DNA from 2 places in the Shewanella indica genome. Region 1 is predicted to be linked to the other one. Evidence: predicted binding sites of a transcription regulator. Region 1 holds the regulator's gene; the other holds the start of a gene.
What was found. Region 1 encodes ArgR, which controls arginine synthesis, uptake and breakdown. Its sites were predicted from a motif close to ANTGAATANNTATTCANT; they were not measured.

Region 1 (6,790 bases):
CACTCCCATGGTGTGACGGGCGGTGTGTACAAGGCCCGGGAACGTATTCACCGTGGCATTCTGATCCACGATTACTAGCGATTCCGACTTCATGGAGTCGAGTTGCAGACTCCAATCCGGACTACGACCGGCTTTATGAGATTAGCTCCACCTCGCGGCTTCGCAACCCTCTGTACCGACCATTGTAGCACGTGTGTAGCCCTACTCGTAAGGGCCATGATGACTTGACGTCGTCCCCACCTTCCTCCGGTTTATCACCGGCAGTCTCCCTAAAGTTCCCGGCATTACCCGCTGGCAAGTAAGGATAGGGGTTGCGCTCGTTGCGGGACTTAACCCAACATTTCACAACACGAGCTGACGACAGCCATGCAGCACCTGTCTCAGAGTTCCCGAAGGCACCAATCCATCTCTGGAAAGTTCTCTGGATGTCAAGAGTAGGTAAGGTTCTTCGCGTTGCATCGAATTAAACCACATGCTCCACCGCTTGTGCGGGCCCCCGTCAATTCATTTGAGTTTTAACCTTGCGGCCGTACTCCCCAGGCGGTCTACTTAATGCGTTAGCTTGAGAGCCCAGTGTTCAAGACACCAAACTCCGAGTAGACATCGTTTACGGCGTGGACTACCAGGGTATCTAATCCTGTTTGCTCCCCACGCTTTCGTGCCTGAGCGTCAGTCTTTGTCCAGGGGGCCGCCTTCGCCACCGGTATTCCTCCAGATCTCTACGCATTTCACCGCTACACCTGGAATTCTACCCCCCTCTACAAGACTCTAGTTTGCCAGTTCGAAATGCGGTTCCCAGGTTGAGCCCGGGGCTTTCACATCTCGCTTAACAAACCGCCTGCGCACGCTTTACGCCCAGTAATTCCGATTAACGCTCGCACCCTCCGTATTACCGCGGCTGCTGGCACGGAGTTAGCCGGTGCTTCTTCTGCGAGTAACGTCACAGATGTAAGGTATTAACTTACACCCTTTCCTCCTCGCTGAAAGTGCTTTACAACCCGAAGGCCTTCTTCACACACGCGGCATGGCTGCATCAGGGTTTCCCCCATTGTGCAATATTCCCCACTGCTGCCTCCCGTAGGAGTCTGGGCCGTGTCTCAGTCCCAGTGTGGCTGATCATCCTCTCAGACCAGCTAGGGATCGTTGCCTAGGTGAGCCATTACCTCACCTACTAGCTAATCCCACCTGGGCTTATCCATCAGCGCAAGGCCCGAAGGTCCCCTGCTTTCCCCCGTAGGGCGTATGCGGTATTAGCAGTCGTTTCCAACTGTTATCCCCCACAAATGGGCAAATTCCCAGGCATTACTCACCCGTCCGCCGCTCGTCATCTTCAAAAGCAAGCTTTTGAAATGTTACCGCTCGACTTGCATGTGTTAGGCCTGCCGCCAGCGTTCAATCTGAGCCATGATCAAACTCTTCAATTAAAGTTTTGGTTGATTCCGAAGAATCGACTCAATGAATTCTGTTCGTATGAACACTCTTCATCGAGTTAAATCGTTTTGTCGATTTCTCAATGCCTGTGAGTGTCCACACAGATTTGCTTGTTTATCTTGTTAAAGAGCAATCCCTTAGACGCTGTGGTCATCGGGTCAGGGCTGCGTATTTTACGCTTTCCTGTTGCGGCGTCAAGAGGTATTTACCATCTTTTTTTCGCCTGTCGTTGAAAGGACTCAAGAGCCTCTTTTCTTCGACCCTGTCACGTCTTTCGCGTTGCCGCTGTGCCGTGTCAGTGGGAGCGCATTATAGGGAGCCTGAACTTTTGTGCAAGGGGGATTTTTGCAAAACCACACCAAGCGAACACTATTTAGGCATTACCAGGTTACTGTCAACTTTTAAGCAACACAGACATTACCCTAAAGTCCCTTTTCATCTCGATGAGTAACTTGAACCAACTGAGATGGCTATGCAAACTGACTTGCTCACTAACCTGAGTTGCTCGTCAAAAGGCTATTTCACTCAAGGTGGGATCTAGGTTTAGCACATATTTCGCCGCTTTGCAGAGTAAAAGCCTTTTGAAATGGCAGCCCAAAGTTATCATTATCACGAGAGAATCATGACTTGAGCTTGTCTAGACTCGCTTTATCTCCCGTATCTTCTTTTTCTTCGGCGCTTTCTTTGTTATCGCTATCTCTATTATCTCGGGCATGGGAAGTGGGAGAACCCTCTGCACTTGATGCTTTGCCATCACTGTCATCTGTCTCATCGTCATCACCCAAAACGTGAGACACCTTGAGTTTTCTAACGCTGCGAATGGTAACCACAGGCCCCGAGAGAGCATAGAGATAAAACAGCAGACAGAGAATTAATGCAGGTTCGACCGAGATCACCACAAATACGGCCACTACCAGCAGAATCACCAGGAAGTTCACCTTGCCACGCCAATCGACTTCTTTAAAGGAGTGATAGCGGAAATTACTCACCATCAACAGACCGGCAACGGCCGTGACCAGAGCCACCAATATACCTATATCATGCCCTGAGACGCCGTAGCCCTGCCCCAGCCAGACACTGCCGGCAATAAGAGCCGCTGCGGCCGGACTGGCAAGCCCTTGGAAGAAACGTTTATCGGCCACTCCTACTTGGGTATTGAAGCGCGCCAGACGCAAGGCAGCCCCGGCGCAATAGATAAACGCCGCCAACCAACCTATTTTGCCCAATTCAGAAAGCCCCCAGTTATAGGCTATCAAGGCCGGAGCCATACCGAAGGACACCATATCTGCCATCGAGTCGTACTCGGCACCAAAGGCACTCTGAGTGTTGGTCAAACGCGCCAGACGACCATCCAGTCCATCAAATAACATGGCAACAAACACAGCAATAGCCGATGCCTCAAAGTGCCCATTCATGGAAGCGATAACAGCATAGAAGCCCGAGAACAATCCTGCCGTTGTCATCAGATTGGGTAACAGATAGATACCACGGGTTTTTATTGTTGGCTTGGATAAATTTTGCATACACTTAACCTGATGGTGTAATCAAACTCATAACGGCAAAGATAACACACTTGCTCAGACAAGCTCACCCTGCAGAAACGGAAACAAACAATGATAAGAATCAGCCTATTTATGGCTCTGCTGGCATTACTCGGAGCCAACGCTGCCTCGGCAACCCCCATTTATACTTGGGTCGATGAAAATGGCGTCACCCACTACAGCCAGGAGCCGCCGCCACAACAGCAAGCCACCGAACTGGACAGCCAAAATCTGCAACCCGCCAGAATCGGCACGGTCGCGCCGCAGCGAAAAGATGACATTGTGCTGGAGACTGAGTCTGAGAAACAGGCAAAATTGCTCAAGGAGAAAGATGCAGTCCAGGCTCAGGCTATATGCGATAAGGCCAAATTCCAATTGGATGTCCTCAATACCCACACCAGGCTACAACGTAAAGATGATGTCTCAGGTGAAATGATTAAGATGACTGAAGAAGAACGGCAGGCGCAGATAAAGGAGCAGCAGGAAAGAATTCGGCTATTTTGCCAAAGAAACTAGCCAGCAAGGCCAGAGTAAAATAGGTTCTAGTAGCAAAAAGGAGCGCCGAAGCGCTCCTTGTTATTCCCGGAGTCGACTTACTTAACGAAGTCTACACCCAGTTTGATATCCGCCTTCAAGGTATCCAGCATGGCATCACGGGCGTTGGTTTCAAACGCGCTCAGTTCACCATATGGAAGAACCTTTTCGATACCATTTTTGCCGAGTACCACTGGCTGGGCAAAAAATTCAGCGTGTTCACTGCCACCGTCTACATAGGCGCACTCGATCACATTGGCTTCACCCTGCAGACCGCGGATCAGCGACAGACCGAAACGGAAAGCGGCCTGGCCCATGGACAGAGTCGCGCTGCCGCCACCGGCTTTGGCTTCAACCACTTCAGTACCGGCGTTTTGAATACGCTTGGTCAGGGCAGCAACTTCTTCATCGGAGAAGCTGACACCTTCAACCTGAGACAACAGAGGCAGAATGGTCACACCGCTGTGGCCGCCAATCACATTGACTTTAACATCGGCAACGTTCAACCCTTTGGCTTCGGCGATAAAGGTTTCAGAGCGGATGACATCGAGAGTCGTCACACCGAATAGACGGTTCTTGTCGTAAACACCGGCTTTTTTCAGTACTTCAGCCGCAATGGCCACAGTGGTGTTCACTGGGTTGGTGATGATACCGATCAGCGCCTTGGGACAAGTCGCAGCCACCTTTTCAATCAGGTTACGGACGATACCGGCATTGATATTGAACAGATCAGAACGATCCATGCCAGGCTTACGGGCAACACCGGCAGAGATCAGCACCACATCAGCACCTTCCAGTGCAGGTGTTGGGTCTTCACCGGCAAAACCTTTAACTTCAACTGCTGTCGGGATATGACTCAGATCCACGGCAACCCCAGGCGTTACGGGGGCGATATCATAGAGTGACAGCTGAGAGCCGGCAGGTAATTGGGTTTTCAACAGAAGGGCAAGAGCCTGGCCAATACCACCAGCAGCACCTAGTACAGCAACTTTCATAGTTATCTCCGTCAATTCTCGGAATTATGTGTGACATAGATCTAATTCTGTGATGGCGCAACATTAAAGGATCGTCACAAAAATAGCAATTATCCCTTAGTCATATGACTCTGCTTCATCAAAAGCTGAATTAACTTCAGCATTTGCTCTCGCCTACTGAGGCTTCTTTTACCCAACAAATGACCCAAACTGCATTTTTATGCAGGCATCTTGGGTATTTGTTGACACTTACCCGTTTGATATGCAGAATGAGCGAGATTTTCTGAATAACGACAGAAGAAGATAATGCAAGCAAGCAAAAATCAGGATGAGCTAATCAGAACCTTCAAGGCTCTGCTTAAAGAGGAGCGCTTCGGCTCCCAGAGTGAAATAGTCAATGCACTGCAAGCCGAAGGCTTTGCCAATATCAACCAGTCCAAAGTCTCGCGCATGCTGAGCAAGTTCGGTGCCGTGCGCACCCGTAACGCCAAGCAGGAGATGGTCTACTGCTTACCGGCGGAACTTGGGGTGCCAACTGCCGGCAGCCCACTGAAGAATCTGGTATTGGATGTGGATCATAACCAAGCCATGATAGTGGTACGTACCAGCCCGGGGGCGGCGCAGTTAATTGCCAGGCTGTTGGACTCCATCGGCAAGCCAGAAGGTATTCTGGGCACCATTGCCGGTGATGATACTATCTTTATCTGCCCTTCCAGCATCAAGACCATTGATGAAACGCTGGAAACAGTCAAATCACTGTTCAATTACACAGACTAAGTTGAACATTTCATAAAAAAACGCCCCTCAATGAGGGGCGTTTTTGTCGCTATCGCGTTATTAATCATCAAACTGGATCATAAAATCCAGAGATGGGGCAAAGAAAGAGGAACCTGTTACCGCCTGAGTAAAGTGCATCAGGTGATCATGGTGTCCTTCTCCGTCACCGAAAACCATACTGTGAAGCATCTTTTCGAAATGGCTTGGTGTCTTACAAGTAGAGATAAACATCAATCCCTGTTGTTTGACTGAACCATAAGGCATGCTCTGACGCAGGATCTCCATCGACTCACCATTGTCATACTTGAGATTTACCCGCTTGATATGCGCCGTCAGCGGTTTGTCTTCCGAGGCGTACTCTATGTTGTCCTGCTTGGTGCGGCCTATGATGTCTTCCTGCTTTTTCTGCGGCAGTCTGTGCCACTTACTCAAATTGTGGACATATTTCTGTACATGAATGTAGCTACCGCCGCGAAATGCATCGTCTTCATCCCCTACCAGGGCCACAGCTTGACGACCTCTGCCCTTGGGGTTTTCTGTGCCATCGACAAAACCGGTCAGATCGCGGCTGTCCATAAAGCGGAACCCGCGCTCCTCCTCTTCCAGCTCGGCCAGGCCTTCCAGCATTTCGTTGACCTCATTGGCCACCAGATGAAGAATATCCAGGCGATCACAACGCAGGTGAATAAAGATATCGAACTCTATCGCCGGCGCATCCCGGTTACCCGACTCCATCGCGGGGAATGGCTTGAGTTCAGCCGGTCTGCTTCCCGGATAGAGGTGATCCCAAAAGTTGGCACCAATCGCCACAAAGGCATTAAAGGCACTGTCGGCATACTGATCTGCCAGCTCATACAAATACTGGGCAACATTGGCCAGACAAGGGCGCAGTTGTGACTCCCCGCCTTCGTTGGCATTGAACATCAGATAAACACTGTGCAGATTTCCCTCTGCGCAGATCCCCAGCTGTTCCCGTGGCATAACCTGTGTATCCATTTGCAATCTACCCTTTCAGATTAATTCATCTTCGGCCTTATTATCCGCAACTTGAGCATTAATTTGAATTAGCTCACGCACGTTTTTGCCGATTACTTTCAATAACCTGATGCTTGTCCGTCTTTACGGGACTCGGACGCTCCCCGATAAACGCCGCTTTCAACATTGACGCCTATGGCCTGATAACCACCGAAAGCCCCGAGAGAATCACTTAAAGTATGCCCCTTTTTCATCAGCTCACGGCGGGTTTCCATGGAAAAGCCCGACTCGAGGCTGATATAACCGCCATCTGTCATCTGCTCGCCGGTCGGTTGGCTGGAACCTGTATGCAATATTCTCGGAGCATCGCCCGCCTCCTGCAGGTTGAGGCCAAAATCAATCAGATTAATCATGATCTGGGCATGCATCTGGGGTTGGGTGGCTCCCCCCATGACACCAAAGCTGAGCCAGGGCTTGCCATCTTTGGTGACAAAGGCCGGAATTATGGTATGAAACGGTCTTTTACCCGGTGCATAGGAATTGGCACGCCCGGGAGTG
Region 2 (6,790 bases), 2.3 Mb from region 1:
TGTCTATGTCTCTGCGTTTTCCCGTACCTTCACCTACGGCGCGGAAAGCCAGTTCCCGCAGCCTACCTATTTCCCGCATCACAGGGCTGCTGCCCTGATGGCGGTAGAGGAAAATCTGCTTGTCATCCTGAGTTTGACCAAGCTGCTCGCACTGCAGTAAAGCCTGTTGCAACTCACGACGTTTTTCAGGATGGGCGATGGCGCTCTGGGTGTTGAAAAGTGGGCTACGATTCTTGCCGATGCGATAGAGATGGTTCTTCAGCAGACTGACCCGGGTTTTGAGCGGGAAGTTACTGCCGCTGACCGCTTCTGCCGGGATAAGCTCGCCGATACGCACCGGCAAAGTGTTACTGGCTTGTTTAAACATCTCCTTGACCAACAGCAGGGTAGCCAAAGGTTTATATAACATGGAAGCGCCGTAAAAGGTCGCCGAGTTCTTGGCATCGACATACATGGGCAGCAGCGGCGCATTGCAGCTGATAGCCATCTTCAGGAAGCCGGTTTGCCACTGGGTATCGCGAATGCCGTTTGGTCTGAGCCGGGAAACCTCACCCGATGGAAAGATGAGCACAGCGCCTTCACTACGCAGATGTTGATGGATCTTCTCCAGGTGTTGTCTGGGGGTGCCGCCTGTCATATTGCGAACCGGCAGCAGGATGTTGTGCAGTGGCGTCAGTGTCATCAGCAGCTCGTTGGCAACTACTTTAATGTCAGGCCTGACTTCGCTGATAAGTTTTATCAGCACCAGAGCATCCAGCGAACCTATTGGATGATTGGCGAAGATAACGACCCGGCCCTGATGGGGAATGTTTTCCACCTCACTGTCCGGCACAGTATAGCTGACGGCAAAGCTTTCCAGCACTTGTTCAACAAAATCCACGCCCTTGAGAAAACTGAATTGGCCGGCGATATCATTGCACTCCCGCTCATTGAGCAGATAACGCAGTAAGGCCTTGGTTGGCTTGGCGAGCCAAGGCTTGCTGTTGATATTGGGCAGATTGGATTCCACAACTTTATCGACGGTAAACATCATAATGGGGTACCTGATTTAAGCAGCTTGTTGTTCTTGTCTCTGCCAGGCGAAGCGTTTCAGTACTTCGGTCCGGCCCAGTTGTTCATTCCAGCGCTCGAGTTGCAGCTCGCCCTCGAGGGTTTCGGTCAATAGGGTGCAGTTCTCTACCCAGTCACCATCATTGGCATAGATAAAGCCGCTCATTTCCGTGAGCTCGGGCTGGTGAATATGGTCACAGATGATGCCGTCCACCTTCTGCTTGCGGCCATAGCGCACCACGGCTTCGCGAAAACTGTTGATGGCTTGCTGGGCCTTGCCGACTCTTTGCTTGATAAAACCGGCCAAAGACCAATAGGGGTACCCGAGACGGCGGCGAACCTTGTGCAGTTGGCGGTTGAGAAACATCAAGACATCGTAGAGGTGATCGCCGAGGCGGGCGGTGATGCGGCCGATACAGACTTCGGAGTCAAACTGATCGCCATGCAGCATCAGCAAGGTTTTGCCGCTCAGGGTTTGATGTCGGTACTCTTTGCTGATAATGACGTCGGCGAGTTGCAGCTGATGGTAGTCCTTAAACAGCTCGTCATGGTTGCCGGGCAGATACACCAGCTTGATGCCGCTCTGTGCCATCTGCAGCAGTTTTTGCAGCAGTTGGTTGTGACTCTCGGGCCAGAATACCCGGCGTTTGAGGGCCCAGATATCGACTATGTCCCCCACCAGATACAGCACCTTGGGCTGAACGCTGTTTAGGAAGTGCAGCAGGTATTCGGCCTTGCAGTCAATGCTGCCCAGGTGAATATCCGAGAGCCAGAGGGCGTTGAGCTTGATGACAGGCTCGGCTGCGCGGCGGGAGTATGGGCGAAATGTCGATGGTTTGTTGACCAATGACTTGCTGTCTTTCATCGCGGCTCCTGGATAAAACCAGTGAAACGGGTTTGACTGTGAAAGACTCTAAGTCAGTTATTTGACCTTGAAGTGACGTCTCGATGACCTTATTGTGACGCCCCGAACTCATCTCGATATCATTTGGCAATATGATGCGGAATTCGCTGCCATGCCCCGGTGCACTGATCAGGCGGATCTCGCCGCCAAGCACTTGAGTCACCAGTTTAAATTCCCGCAGTTGTTCATGGGACTCTCTCGACGGAGAGCTGTTTGAAGCTGCGGCTCCGCTTGGCGGCGCGCTCCAGGTTAGTCAGCATCAGTCGGCAGCAATCGGCCATTTCACTTTGGTACTGTTCGCAAATCTTGCTGATCGACATCCTTGGCGTAAAAGCACTTGTTGAAGGCTTTAACATTCTCTGCCAGATGCGAAGCCGCGGTGACACAGATACTTACGGGGGGATTTCATGGGTGATGCTGCAACAACGGCCGCATGTAGCGGCCGTTGTCGGGAGGTTAGGTTACATTGCTCCTAGAACAGCAGATGTGCCATCCCGGCAATCACAGGCAGGGTGACCAGAGTACGCAGCAGGAAGACGGCGAACAGCTCCCAAATTTTCACCGGTATCTTGCTGCCGATAAGCAAGGCGCCTACTTCACTCATGTAGATCAATTGGGTGACCGACAGCGCCGCAATCACAAAACGTGTCATGTCGGCTTCTATGCTGGTGGCCAGAATCGAGGGGATAAACATATCGGCAAACCCAACGACTATAGTCTTGGAGGCCTGTGTTGCTTCGGGGATTTGCATCAATTCCAGCAGCGGAATAAAAGGCATGCCAAAATAGTCAAATACCGGGGTGTATTCGGCGATGACCAAAGCTATGGTGCCTATTGCCATCACGACAGGGAGTACCCCGAAGATCATATCGATGACATTCTTTACCCCTTCGGAGAGCACCTTGAATATACCGCCGGTATTGGCTGCCTTGGTGAGCGCCAGTTCCAGCCCCCAGGACAGGGAGTTATGGCCTTGCGGCAGTGACTCATCATCTTTCTGCCTGGGACTGCCATCAATATAGAGATCTTTTTTGCGTGACAGCGGCGGCAACTTGGGCACAACTATGGCGGCAACAATACCGGCCAGACAGACCGTCAGGTAGAAGGGCACAAACATCGCCTGCAGTTTTACTTGAGTGAGCACCACAAGGGTAAAGGTGATAGAGACTGCCGAGAAGGTGGTGCCGATAACCGCCGCTTCACGTTGGGTATAGAAGCGGTTTTCATACTGCTTGCTGGTGAGCAGAATACCAACGCTACCATCCCCGAGCCAAGAGGCCATACAGTCGATGGCGCTGCGTCCCGGCAGGTTAAATACCGGTCGCATCAATTTGGTCAGTAAGGTACCGAAGAGTTCCAGCAGGCCAAAATTGAGCAATAAAGGCAGGAACATACCGGCAAAAAAGAACACACAGAAGAGTAGCGGCAGCAGGTCATTCATTACCAAGGCGCCGGTGGAATCGGCTCTGAGTATCTCAGGGCCAACCTGGAAGAAGGTCAGGCAGATAAATATTGCTCCCAATACTCTAACCAAGAGCCAGGCAGGGCTGATATTCAACAGAGAGTTAAGAAACTTGCTGTGGCGGACGAAGCCGGGACGAAGGAGCTTTACCAATACACTGGCAGTGGCCATAAATACTACTATGGCGCAAATTATGCCGGTCAGATAATCATTGAGCAAACCTTTGAGTTCACCGGCCAACACAGCTACAGGGATCGTCAGTTCGTTGTTATAACTGATAGGTGTCATAAAGAGTAAGACACCGAGCAGGGATGGCACCAGGAAGGTGAGTATGGTTGCTATGTTGCGGGGTTGTTTTTCGTTTGCCACGTTTGTTACACCCTGAATTTACACTAATGAATGAGTAAAAAGTTACTCGCCAGGGGCAATATTGGCTTTGGATGCATTTTCATTCAGCCAGCCCCAGAATTTAAGGGGGCAAGATTACCCCCTTAATGCGGCTATGTAAATTCATTCGCTGTCAGTTCTGTCTCTTTGATCACAACAGCATAGTTATTAGCAGTCTTTGCGTAATTATTGTTTGAGCAGTTCCTAATAAAAAAGTCTTCAAAAATAAATAGTTAAATAATTGTTGCTCGAGTCAAGTCCAGGATTGAGCCTTAACCGAAGGTTTGTCTCAGATTCAATGACCTGTCGGCACTGGCCTTTAATTGCAATACGGCGTGCTCTACTTGACCTAGGGCAGAAACGTTGTCACGGGTGGCGCCATGAATCATCTGGATGCCACTTGCTATTTCCTGTACCACTTGCCCCTGCTGAGTGGCTGCCACGGCATTTTGTCTGGCGAGATCGTGTATTTCACTCATTCCCTGGTTAACTGTGTTGATGGACTCTACTGCCGATAATGCTTCGGTTGCACATTTCTGTGCTTGGTGTCTACTGGCTTCCATCTCAGTGGCCCACTTGGTCAGCATGCTGAACATAGTCTCTATGCTGGCTGAAATGCTTTTGGTGGACTCTTGGGTTCGAGCCGACAAGGCTCTGACCTCGTCGGCGACTACGGCAAAGCCGCGTCCCTGTTCACCGGCTCTGGCTGCTTCTATGGCTGCATTGAGGGCCAGCAAGTTGGTTTGATCGGCAATGGCATCGATTTCCGACATGGCATTGGCAACTTGCTGAGCTTCATCGTTCAGATGCTTGGCATTGGAAGCCGCCCTGGCAACATCATCGGCTAGGTGGAGAATATGTTTGCTGTTCTGATGCATCACATCCCGGCTTTGACGACAGAGGCCATAAGCCTCATCTATACGGCCAGAAGTAGCCTGAGTATTGTCGGCTACCTCACTGATTGTGGCGTGCAACTCTTCGATAGCGCTGGCAATTTGATGCATCTGTTGCTGCTCCAGATCCATGCCGACTCTGGCCTGCTCGGTGGCCACCACCAACTGAGCGGCAATATCATTGGTTTTCAGAGCTTGATCCTGAGTCCTGCCCAATACGCCTTGAAGCATGGCAGCTTTACGTTGTAACTGGAATTCGAGCACAGATGAGGTGTCTTGCCCGGCATAGATGAAGCGACTGATAGAGTCGTACTCTTGCTTGAGTGTCATCAGTCGGGCGGGAATACGAAAGGCTTCGTCATAGAAGATTGCCAGATTGAGCGCCATCAATATGGCCCCGGCCAACATCACTCCCCATCCCCAAATATAACCACAGAGCAGCAGACCAGCCCCAGCCATCAGTGCTGAAAGCAAGCGTTTTTGTGTCAGCGTCAGTGGATCTTTGACTTCTTTCCCTTGGTTCAGACGGTGGTAAACTTTGATGGCCCGCTTAACAGTCTCTTGGCTGGGCTTAACCCTGACGGATTGATAACCAATGATTTTTCCCTGTTCAAAGATGGGGGAAACGAAAGCATCGACCCAGTAAAAACCACCATCCTTACAACGGTTTTTGACCAATCCCCGCCAGGATTGGCCCGCCTTGAGGCATTGCCACATTTCGGCAAAGGCTGCTTTGGGCATGTCGGGATGGCGAACCATGTTGTGGCTGTGGCCCAATAGCTCGACTTCAGAGAAACCCGAGATCTTGGCAAAGGCAGGGTTGACGTAAGTGATAACGCCGCGAAGATCTGTGGTGGAAATGAGTTCGTCGGTGGATTGCAGACAGACTTCCCTGTCCGTAGTGGTGGAATTCCTTGTGGACATCTTTATTCCGGCTCAGAGTTAGTGGCCCTATGTTGATTCAGGCCTTATTATCGTTTTAAGTGTGATAAGCATAACATTTTTGTGGTTATTGGGGGGAGGGCTTTTTTGACAAATCTTTTAGGAACCAGTATTTGCATATCATTGATATGAATACTAATTGTAAAATTCTGTGGTCAGTGTTTTGGCCGGGATAAAACGCTATAAATAAACTGGCTATCGGCTGACTACAGTGGAATCTGCTGGTGCATTTTTGCCCTTGGACAAGCCATGTCAATTTCCGTGGCTGTCATCATCTTGACGATTAGAATCAATATCATCAATTAGTTGCTGAATAAGCCAGGGGCCAACGAACCGGAATCTATACTCTGGTGCCAAAATGCAATAATTCGACCGGGAGCGACTTTTGTTGTTTAAACTCGGGTAAATAAGCGATCAGTAACGCAAAAAGACCTTGCCCGGACTTTAAAAAAAATCTGGAGCATGTAAGTTAGACTGCAGAAACCTAATCCGGGGCAAACACTGGCATGTTAAGAAGACAGAGACTGGCAAGAATGGCGTTGAGCTTTGGTTTGCTGGGACTCTTTGGACTGCTGCTGGGCCTGGGGTTGGTTATCTTGGGCTATCAGAGTGGCGATGGCCGGGGCTTCAGTTTACTCAATCACAGTTTGAGTGAATTGGGCAGTTATGGTCATTCATCTTTGGCAGTGGTTCTTAATGGTGGTCTGTTCTTTGGCAGCCTGAGTTTGGTACTCTGCTGGTTGTTTATCCTGCAGCTATCTCGCCAATTGAGTGGTCATCTTCTTTATCTCAGTTTGACTCTGACCTGTATGGCGCTCGCCGGGGTGGGCTTATTTCCGGTCAATGTCTATCATCTCCACACTATGATGTTGAAGTGGTTTTTCATCTTTGGCTGTATCAGCGTAGGCTGCTATCTAATTTATCTAGTACAACGCCCCTTTGTCGCGGCCACCTTATGGACCTTAATCCCGGCGCTTATCAGCGGCATCAGTTTGGGCGCTTTTCTGTTTTTGCCATATCTGGAACTTGGTATTACCGAGGGGGACAATCCTTTTTACTATGAGTTGGTGCTGCAATTACCGCGCCCCGACTTTTGGTTGCCGGCGGTGCTGGTATGGCTGGGACTCGGCAGTTTTATGCTCTGGGTCCTGT

Region 2: a site for ArgR is predicted at 3,815-3,832, ahead of SIL79_RS00700 (YjiH family protein). Genes of this name have one in related genera too.

Annotation. Positions count from the first base shown of each region.
Region 1 covers NZ_JAWXXR010000001.1:2,462,915-2,469,704, reverse strand. Annotated here, with positions in the region: rRNA gene SIL79_RS11120 (16S ribosomal RNA) at 1-1,424, opposite strand, end outside; gene pssA (CDP-diacylglycerol--serine O-phosphatidyltransferase) at 2,052-2,954, opposite strand; gene SIL79_RS11110 (DUF4124 domain-containing protein) at 3,045-3,488, shown strand; gene mdh (malate dehydrogenase) at 3,566-4,501, opposite strand; gene argR (transcriptional regulator ArgR) at 4,787-5,257, shown strand; gene SIL79_RS11095 (Dyp-type peroxidase) at 5,318-6,253, opposite strand; gene ggt (gamma-glutamyltransferase) at 6,352-6,790, opposite strand, start outside.
Region 2 covers NZ_JAWXXR010000001.1:153,356-160,145, reverse strand. Annotated here, with positions in the region: gene SIL79_RS00710 (GNAT family N-acyltransferase) at 1-1,033, opposite strand, end outside; gene SIL79_RS00705 (UDP-2,3-diacylglucosamine diphosphatase) at 1,049-1,915, opposite strand; gene SIL79_RS00700 (YjiH family protein) at 2,427-3,785, opposite strand; gene SIL79_RS00695 (methyl-accepting chemotaxis protein) at 4,076-5,620, opposite strand; gene SIL79_RS00690 (DUF998 domain-containing protein) at 6,145-6,790, shown strand, end outside.